One region of the Serratia sp. TSA_105.2 genome, then DNA from elsewhere that is predicted to be linked to it. Evidence: predicted binding sites of a transcription regulator. Region 1 holds the regulator's gene; the other holds the start of a gene.
What was found. The regulator CRP, encoded in region 1, controls carbon source genes, mostly activating them, when cyclic AMP is high. The targets are predictions, from matches to a motif close to ATGTGANNNNNNTCACAT.
Positions count from the first base shown of each region.

Region 2: the regulator CRP is predicted to act here: its motif matches at 1,591-1,608, upstream of ACUTSC_RS23440 (sugar transporter).

Region 1 covers NZ_JBQZFT010000017.1:22,593-27,748, forward strand. The annotation lists gene ACUTSC_RS24255 (hydrolase) at 1-216, shown strand, start outside; gene ACUTSC_RS24260 (YheU family protein) at 213-446, shown strand; gene ACUTSC_RS24265 (phosphoribulokinase) at 598-1,467, shown strand; gene ACUTSC_RS24270 (OsmC family protein) at 1,506-1,913, opposite strand; gene crp (cAMP-activated global transcriptional regulator CRP) at 2,296-2,928, shown strand; gene ACUTSC_RS24280 (YccS/YhfK family putative transporter) at 2,979-5,057, shown strand; gene argD (bifunctional acetylornithine/succinyldiaminopimelate transaminase) at 5,098-5,156, opposite strand, start outside.
Region 2 covers NZ_JBQZFT010000014.1:40,835-45,990, reverse strand. The annotation lists gene ACUTSC_RS23450 (NmrA family NAD(P)-binding protein) at 1-697, shown strand, start outside; gene ACUTSC_RS23445 (aspartyl/asparaginyl beta-hydroxylase domain-containing protein) at 715-1,401, opposite strand; gene ACUTSC_RS23440 (sugar transporter) at 1,670-2,860, shown strand; gene ACUTSC_RS23435 (MFS transporter) at 3,035-4,429, shown strand; gene ACUTSC_RS23430 (alpha/beta fold hydrolase) at 4,572-5,156, shown strand, end outside.

The DNA of each region.
Region 1 (5,156 bases):
CAGACGCCGCTGCTGATCATCCATGCGAAGGACGATCCCTTCATGACCCATGAGGTGATCCCCGACGTCGCCGGCCTGCCGCGCAATATCGAATATCAGCTGACCGAGTACGGCGGCCACGTCGGCTTCGTCGGCGGCACGCTGAAAAAACCGCATATGTGGCTGGAACATCGCATTCCGGCCTGGCTTTCCCCTTATCTGGACATCCCGACGTGATCATTCCCTGGCAAGAACTGGCAACCGACACCCTGAACAGACTGATCGAATCCTTTGTACTGCGCGAAGGCACCGATTACGGCGAACACGAACGCTCGCTGGAACAGAAGGTGGAGGACGTGCGCCGCCAGCTGAAAAACGGCGAAGTGGTGCTGGTGTGGTCGGAACTGCACGAGAGCGTCAACATCATGCCGCGCGGCCAGTTCCGCGCCGGGCAGGAAGAAATTTAGTGGCGCTCGGTTCTATGACTGACGGAAAAAATCAGGTAACAATGGGGCATTGCAAACCAGCGCGCGCCATTTTTTCCTGAGATAGAGAGCGTCAACAAGAGCCACAATAATCCCCTGACGCCGGCGCATTCAACACGGAGTGACAACCACCATGTCTGCCAAACATCCCGTTATCGCGGTGACCGGTTCCAGCGGCGCCGGCACCACCACCACCAGCGTGGCGTTCCGCAAAATATTCCAACAGCTCAACATTCGCGCCGCCGAGTTAGAGGGTGACAGCTTCCACCGCTACACCCGGCCGGAAATGGATGCGGCGATCCGCAAGGCGCGCGATCTGGGCAGACACATCAGCTATTTCGGCCCCGAGGCCAACGACTTCGGCCTGCTGCAGCAGAGCTTTATCGACTACGGCAAGAACGGCACCGGGCGCTCGCGCAAGTATCTGCACACCTACGATGAAGCGGTGCCCTACAATCAGGTGCCGGGTACCTTCACCCCGTGGGAACCGCTGCCGGCGCCGACCGACGTGCTGTTTTACGAGGGGCTGCACGGCGGCGTGGTCACCGAGCACCACGACGTAGCCAACCACGTCGATCTGCTGGTTGGCGTGGTACCGATCGTCAACCTGGAATGGATCCAGAAACTGATCCGCGATACCGGCGAGCGCGGTCACTCTCGCGAAGCGGTGATGGACTCGGTGGTGCGTTCGATGGAAGATTACATCAACTACATCACGCCGCAGTTCTCGCGCACCCACATCAACTTCCAGCGCGTGCCGACGGTGGACACCTCCAACCCGTTCGCCGCCAAGGCGATTCCCTCACTGGACGAAAGCTTCGTGGTGATCCACTTCCGCGGGCTGGATCAGATAGACTTCCCCTATTTGCTGGCGATGCTGCAGGGCTCGTTTATCTCACACATCAATACGTTAGTGGTGCCGGGCGGCAAGATGGGGCTGGCGATGGAGCTGATCATGGCGCCGCTGGTGCAGCGGTTGCTGGAAGGCAAGAAGATCGAATAAATGCGTTAAGCGCGGCGCCGAGCCGCGCTCCGTCTCGATTACGCCGGTTGGCGGATCTCGAAGCTGTGGGTCACCGTGGCGGCCTTGTTGAGCATCAGCGCCACCGAGCAGTATTTCTCCGCCGACAGGTTCACCGCACGCTCGACGATCTTGTCGGTCAGGTCCTGGCCGGTAACGATGAAGTGCAGGTTGATATGGGTGAACAACCGCGGGGCTTCTTCGCGGCGCTCGGAGGTCAGCTTCACCTCGCAGTCGCGCACGTCGTTGCGCCCTTTTTGCAGGATGGACACCACGTCGATCGCGCTGCAGCCGCCCACCGACATCAGCACCATCTCCATCGGGCTGGGCGCTTTATCACCGGCGTTGCCGTCCATCAGCACCTGGTGGCCGGAGGCCGATTCACCCAAAAACGTTAACCCTTCCACCCATTTAACTCTTGCCTGCATTCTGGTCACTCCGGTTGATTTCTTAAAATCAGGGTACGCTTTCGCATAGAAACAGGCAACGTAACCTGATGCTAATCATGCTGAAGCGAGACAACACGAGACACCCGCCTTACTCTGTGCTACAAACAGAGCCGCAATAAATCTTTCCGGGACACTGAATTTCAGGGAAACGCCCAGAGAAAGGCTCCTTTACCGGTATGTTAACAGAATGTAGCTTGCAGCGCTTACGGCAAGTTAATATGCTAGAGCGACAGCGTATTTTTATGACACGCCTCAAAACTTGCCGGTAGCCCTCGCTCATGACTGCGGCTACAGGCGGGTTTTACAGGGAACTCTGACCCCTGTGACACAAGGCAGCGATAACAACAGAGGATAACAGCGAATGGTTCTCGGCAAACCGCAAACAGACCCTACTCTCGAATGGTTCCTGTCTCATTGCCATATCCACAAATATCCATCGAAGAGTACGCTGATTCACCAAGGTGAAAAGGCCGAAACGCTTTACTACATCGTGAAAGGCTCCGTCGCGGTGCTGATCAAGGATGAAGAAGGTAAAGAGATGATCCTGTCCTACCTCAACCAGGGGGATTTCATCGGCGAGCTCGGATTGTTCGAAGAAGGCCAGGAGCGCAGCGCCTGGGTTCGCGCGAAAACCGCCTGTGAAGTGGCCGAAATTTCCTACAAGAAATTCCGTCAGTTGATCCAGGTGAACCCGGACATCCTGATGCGTCTGTCCGCCCAAATGGCGAGCCGCCTGCAGGTCACCTCCGAAAAAGTGGGCAACCTCGCCTTCCTGGACGTTACCGGCCGCATCGCGCAAACCCTGCTGAATCTGGCGAAGCAACCCGACGCCATGACTCACCCGGACGGCATGCAGATCAAAATCACCCGTCAGGAGATCGGCCAGATCGTCGGCTGCTCGCGTGAAACCGTTGGCCGTATTCTGAAAATGCTGGAAGATCAAAACCTGATTTCCGCCCACGGCAAAACCATTGTCGTCTACGGCACCCGTTAATCTCTGAAGAAACGGCGCAATCTGCGCCGTTTTTTTATCTGCTCTCTGCCATGTGGCGCCGCCTGATCTACCACCCGGAAATCAACTACGCACTGCGACAAACGCTGGTGTTGTGCCTGCCGGTGCTGTTCGGCCTGCTGATAGGCCAGCTGCAGCTCGGCCTGATGTTCTCTCTGGTGCCCGCCTGCTGCAATATCGCCGGGCTGGACACGCCGCATAAGCGCTTCTTTAAACGGCTGATCGTCGGCGGGTCGCTGTTCGCCTTCAGCAGCGTGCTGCTGCAACAGGCCATGTTGTGGCACCTGCCGCTGCCGGCGCTGATGCTGGGCCTGGCGCTGCTGCTCGGCGTCACCGGTGAAATCAGCCCGCTGCACGCCCGGCTGTTGCCGGCGGCGCTGGTGGCCGCCATCTTCGCCCTCAGCACGGCCGGCACGGTGCCCATCTGGCAGGCGCCGCTGCTGTACGCCATCGGCACCGCCTGGTACGGCTTATTCACCTGGTTCTGGTTCAAGCTGTGGAAAGAGCAGCCGATGCGCGAGACGCTCAGCCAGCTCTACCTGGAACTGGCGGACTATTTCGAAGCCAAATACTCGCTGCTGACCCAGCACACCGATCCGCAGACCGCGCTGCCTCCGCTGCTGGTGCGCCAGCAAAAGGTGATGGACCTGATCAGCCTGTTGTACCAACAGCTTAATTTCCTGCCGCACGCCAACAACCTCGAGCAAAAGCGCCTGCAGCGCGCCTTTCAGGTGGCGATGGACCTGCAGGAGCACATCACCGTCAGCCTGCATCTGCCGGAAGAGGTGCAAAAACTGGTGGAGCAGAGCCAGGCCGAAGCGATCATTCGCCGCAATGCTCAGGTGATCGCCGGCCGGCTGCGCGTGGTGGCGCACGATATTCTCTACCATCAACATTCGAAGCGCTTCTCCATGACCCACGAGCTGGCGGCGCTGGAAAAAATGGCGGCGCAGCATCCCGATAACCCGGTCGGCCAGTTTTGTTATTACCACTTCAGCCGCATCGCCCGCCTGCTGCGCACCCAGCATCCGCTGTACCGCCGCGACCTGATGCCCGGCCAGCACCGCCTGCCGTTTTGGCCGGCGCTGGTCAGCTATCTGTCGTTCAAATCCACCGCCCTGCGCAACGCCGCGCGGCTGGGCGTAACGCTGGCGGTCGGCAGCAGCCTGGGTGCGGTATTCAACCTGCCGAAGCCTTACTGGATCCTGCTCACCATCATGCTGGTGAGCCAAAACGGGTATAACGCCACCCGGGTGCGTATTCAGCACCGTGCGCTGGGCACGATTGCCGGGCTATTGCTGGCAGCCGGGCTGCTGCAGCTGCAGTTGCCGGAGGGAGAAACGCTGAGCATCATGCTGGTGATCACGCTGCTGGCCTACCTGGTTTCGCGCAAGAACTACGGGCTGTCGGTGATTGGCTTTACGGTCACGGCGGTTTACACCCTGCAGCTGCTGGCGCTGAACGGCTCGCATTTTCTGGTACCGCGCCTGATCGATACGCTGATCGGCTGCGTGCTGGCGTTCGGCGGCACCATTTGGCTGTGGCCGCAGTGGCAAAGCGGGCTGCTGCGCAAGAATGCCCATCAGGCGCTGGAGAACGATCAAGCCGCGCTGCGGCTGATGCTGAAGCAACCGGAACCGGACGCCACCGCGTTGGCCTATACCCGCATGCAGGTCAACCAGGCACACAACGCGCTGTTCACCTCGCTCAATCAGGCGATGCAAGAGCCGGGGTTCGCGTCAAACTATCTGGCGGACATGCGGCTGTGGGTCACTCACAGCCAGTTCATCGTCGAACACCTGAACGCCATGACCATTCTGGCACGCGAGCACTACATGCTGACGCCGAAACTGGCGGAAGCGTATCTGCAAACCTGTGAAATCGCGCTGCAAAGCTGCCAGCAGCGGTTGGAATACGACGGCCCGAGCAGCGGCAACAGCGGCATCATGCAGCCGCCGGATCTGCATCCGGACATGCCCGTTACCGAGATGGAGCGCCATCTGCGGCGCATTTTGTCGCACCTGAGCGTGATGCACACCATTTCGTCGCTGGCCTGGCGCCAGCGCCCGCACCACGGCATTTGGCTCAAGCGCAAACTGCGCGATCAATAAGGGCGCGGCATGCCGCGCCCCGTTATATGCCGCGCGGGCTTCAGGCGTTAATCACATCCTGCACCGCCAGCTCGAACAGCGCCATGCCGGCCTCGATAT
Region 2 (5,156 bases), on a different contig from region 1:
GTTGCTGCGCGGCTTTGACGCGGTGATCAACTGCAGCGGCTTTGTCGGCGGGGCGGGCACGCAGATAAAGATCACCCAGGCCGTTTTGCAGGCGGGCGTGGCGCGTTATTTCCCGTGGCAGTTCGGCGTGGACTACGATGTTGTCGGCACAGGCAGCGGACAACAGGTGTGGGATGAACAGCTCGAAGTGCGCCACCTGCTGCGTGCGCAGAAGGCGACGGCGTGGGTGATTGTTTCCACGGGCATTTTCACCAGCTACCTGTTTGACCCGGGTTTTGGCGTGGTGGACGCGGCCACCAAAACGGTGTGCGCGTTGGGCGACTGGCGTTACGCGGTGACGCTGACCACCCCCGAGGACATTGGCCGGCTGACGGCCGCGATTTTTTTCCATCGGCCCGCGTTTCGCAACCAGGTGGTCTATATCGCCGGGGACACGCTGACCTACCGCGAGCTTGCCGATGTCATGCAGGCGCACTGGGGCGTTGAGGTCAACAGAGTCCTGTTGGACAAAGAGCGGCTGCAGGAGGCGGTGCTGAACCATCCGCGCGACGTCGGCGCCAAATACCGGCTGGCTTTCGCCCGGCCCGACGGCGTGGCCTGGGATAAGGCGAAAACCTTCAATGTGCGCCAGGGCATAGCCACCACTACCGCCGAGCAGTGGCTGGCGCAGCAATGCCCAACCTCTCAGGACGGTTAGTCGCCCGAGCGCCGGACTCAGAACTGGCGCTGCATCCAGCGCACGTTCAGCCGCACCAGGGCGACGATGGCGCTGGAGAGCAGCCGCAGCCCGCCGGGCATGTCGCGGCGGCGGATGTCCAGCAGCAGCACGGTGCGCACCTGCGCGCTGTCGTTCCAGACCTCGTGTTCGAAGGTATCGTCCCACAGCATGAACTCCCCCTCGTGCAGCCGGTATTCGCGGCCGTCCACTTTCAGCACCGCCGCCGGCACCCCGTCGGCGCGTTTGGGCATGTCCAGCACCAGATAGCCGCGCAGAATGCCGCGGAACGGCCCGCGGTGGGGCGGCACCTGTTTACCGGGCGCCAGGAAGGAGAGCGAGGCGGACAGCACGTCCGGCGACGAGGCGATCAGCGCTGCCAGCGTCGGGCAGCGTGCCAGGTTGCGGGCGATCGGCTGGCCGTAGGCCTTCATGATGAACATGCGCCAGTCGCGCGCGTCGTTGGCGGAGATCGATTCCTGCTGGATCATGATCTCGTGAAAACGGGGAATATTGTGCAGATCGTGGGCGACGGTCAGCGCCTCTTCGCGGATCTGCCGCCATTGGGCGATGAAACGTTCGGCGTCGGGGAACAGCGCGGCGCTGTCGAGCACCGGCTTGCCCTGAATGCGGCGATCGTAAACATTGCGCAATGCGAGCACGGACCAATCATAAATCGCGGACATAATGACCTCGCCTCAGAAAACGCCAAATGGACACTGCGCGCGGTTCTTCGGCGCGGCGCGTCGTCTGCGGCGGCCGGGGGGGAAGAGCGGCAGGAAAAATTGGTACGCTTCAATAGATTAGCACAGCATTTGTGCAACCGTGTGTCTGCGAATGTGTCGAAATGCGGCGAAAAAAACCACACAATTAAAGTGTGACGCGTATCGCATTTAGCGGGCCGGTTGGTTAAAATATCGCGACTTGCCCGCACCTGTCCGGATTTTGTTTACCATGGAACACGCTCCCGTTTCGCGCTCAACCGCCTGGTTGCGCGTGGTTATCCTCGCCGTCTCGGCCTTTATCTTCAACACCACCGAATTTATTCCGGTCGGGCTGCTGAGCGACATCGCCGCCAGCTTCTCGATGCAAACCGAACAGGTCGGCCTGATCATCACCATCTACGCCTGGATCGTCGCCGCCGCCTCGTTGGCGTGCATGCTGCTGACCAGCAAAATCGAACGCCGCAAGCTGCTGATCGGCGTGTTCATGCTGTTTATCGCCAGCCATGTGCTGACCGCCGTGGCCTGGAACTTCACCACGTTGGTCATCTCGCGCGCCGGCGTGGCGCTGGCGCACTCGGTGTTCTGGTCGATCACCGCCTCGCTGGCGATCCGCGTGGCGCCGCCGGGCAAGAAAGCCCAGGCGCTGAGCCTGCTGGCGGGCGGCACCGCGCTGGCTATGGTGCTCGGGCTGCCGCTCGGGCGGGTGGTGGGGCAACTGCTCGGCTGGCGCATGACCTTTATCGGCATCGCGGTGTGCGCCACCCTGGCGCTGGTGCTGCTGTGGCGCCTGCTGCCGGTGCTGAAAAGCGAGCACTCCGGTTCGCTGGCCAGTGTGCCGCTGCTGTTCAAACGCCCGGCACTGCTGGCGCTGTACATGCTGACCGTCATCGTGGTGACGGCGCACTTCACCGCCTACAGCTACATCGAGCCGTTTATCCAGACCGTGGCCGGGCTGTCGGAGAACTTCACCACGCTGATGCTGCTGCTGTTCGGCGCCGCCGGCATCGTCGGCAGCCTGCTGTTCAGCCGCTACAGCGAGCGTTTCCCTTCCGGCTTCTTTATCGGCGCCATCGCGCTACTGGCCTTGAGCCTGCTGCTGCTGTTGCCGGCCGCCGGCAGCGAAAGCCACCTGACCGTGCTGTGCATCTTCTGGGGCATGGCGATCATGGCCATCGGCCTGTCGATGCAGGCCAAAGTACTGAGCCTGGCGCCGGATGCCACCGACGTGGCGATGGCGATCTTCTCCGGCCTGTACAACTTCGGCATCGGCAGCGGGGCGCTGCTGGGCAACCAGGTGAGCCTGCATCTGGGCATGGGCAACATCGGTTTCGTCGCCGCGCCGCTGGCGCTGATCGCTCTCGGTTGGTGCCTGCTGAGCGTCTACCGCAGCGAACGGCTGCAGCAGCACTCCAGCCGTTAAGCTGTCGATTCGGGATGCCGCTGCGGCATCCCAGGTTGCATTTTCCTGCTATAAAACAGGCTGCTGCAGCGTTTTATGCTTAACTTCTTTTCATAGTCTGCTAATTAAAAATTTAACTCCGACGCCGCTTCGCTAGCATAGAAAGTCATCAAAAATGTTAATGCGAGGTTAACGGTGAGTGACTCTGTAGCGGCGTCGCCGATCCATGCGCGGGATTTGGCGGCCAGAATCGACGCCTTGCCCGCGTCGGCCGGTCTGTGGCGCTTTATCATTCTGCTGTCGCTGGGCGGCTTTTTCGAACTCTACGATCTGTTCCAGACCGGCTATATCAGCACCGGCCTTATCGCCGACGGCATTTTCCACACCGGCGCACAGGGCGTCTTCGGCGTGTCGGACCAGGCGGCCTTCGCCTCCGCCACCTTTCTTGGCCTGTTCGTCGGCGCCAGCCTGCTGAGCCCGTACGCCGATCGCTTCGGCCGCCGCGCCACCTTCATGTTCGCCCTGATCTGGTATGGCGCCTTCTCGCTGCTGCTGGCGTTTCAACAGCAGGCGGAGTGGGTGATCTTTCTGCGCTTTCTGGTGGGCGTCGGGCTCGGCATTGAGCTGGTGACCATCGATACCTACCTGACGGAATGGGTGCCGGCACACTTGCGCACCCGGGCTTTCGCCTTCGCGTTCTTCGTGCAGTTCCTGTCGGTGCCGGCGGTGGCGCTGATGTCCTGGTGGCTGGTGCCGCAGACGATTTGGGGCCTGAGCGGCTGGCGCTACGTGGTGATCGCCGGCGCGCTGGCTTCGCTGGTGATCTGGCTGGTGCGCAAGGGGCTGCCGGAGTCGCCGCGCTGGCTGGTGCAGCAGCGGCGCTATGCGCAGGCCCGGCAGGTGATGCGGGACATGGAGCGGCGCTGCGGCGTGGCGGCTACGGATTTCCCGTCGCGCCCGGTTGACGATGCCGAGGGGGCGCCGCTGCGCGGCCGTTTTCGCGATATCTGGGCGCCGCAGTACCGCGATCGCACGCTGATGCTGGTGGTGATGAATTTCTTTCAGGCCATCGGCTTCTTCGGCTTCGGCAACTGGCTGCCGGCGCTGCTGTCGGGCAAGGGCGCTTCGGTCACCCACAGCCTGCTGTACGCTTTCTTCATCACGCTGGCCTACCCGCTGGGCTCGCTGCTGTGCAGCTTCTATGCCGACAAGATGGAGAACAAGTGGCAGATCGTGTTGTCTTGCCTGGTGACGGTGATCTTCGGCTCGCTGTTCGCGCTGCAGAACAACCCGCTGTGGCTGATCCTGTGCGGCTTCTTCATCACCTGGTCCAACGCCTGGCTGACCTACAGCTACCACTCCTATCAATCCGAGATCTTCCCGACCCACATCCGCGCCCGCGCCGTCGGTTTCTGCTACTCCTTCAGCCGGCTGTCGACGGTGTTCAGCAGCATCATCATCGGCATTATCTTGCAGTACGGCGGCTCGCTGGGGGTGATCGCGTTTATCGTCGCCAGCATGCTGATCGTGATGCTGGTGATCGGGCTGTTCGGCCCGAAAACGCGCGGCATCGATCTGGAAAACATCTGACGTTTTGCGCCGGTGGCGACGCCGGCCTCTTCAGCAAAAAAACTCGCGATCATGCGAAAATTATTCCGTTATCACTGCTTTTGCGCCTGCCGTACTGTTACCCGGTACAAAATCCAATTCAATACCGAGCGGGGAACACGTCATGAGCATCCTCACCGCGCCCGATGGCGCGCGCATTTTCTACAAGGATTGGGGCCGCGGCCAGCCGATCCTGTTCTCCCACGGTTGGCCGCTGTCCGCCGACGCCTGGGACAACCAACTGCTGTTTTTCGGCCAGAGCGGGTTCCGGGTGATCGCCCACGATCGCCGCGGCCACGGCCGTTCCGATCAGACCTGGCACGGTAACGACATCAACCAATACGCCGACGATCTGGCTCTGCTGATTGAAACGCTGGATCTGCGCGATCTGATCCTGGTCGGCCATGCCATCGGCGGCGGCGAAGTGGCGCGCTACATCGGCCGCCACGGCAGTGATCGGGTGGCGAAGGTGGTGCTGGTGGGCGCCGTGCCGCCGCTGATGCTGCAAACGCCGGCTAACCCGGAAGGCGCACCCATGGCGGCCTTCGACGGCATTCGCAGCGGCGTGGCGGGCAACCGCTCGCAGTTCTTCAAAGATCTGGCGGTGCCGTTCTACGGCTTCCACTGCGACGAGGTGGAGAGCAATGCGGGGCTGATCGACCACTTCTGGCTGATGGCCATGCAGGGTGGCGTGAAAGGGCAGTACGAC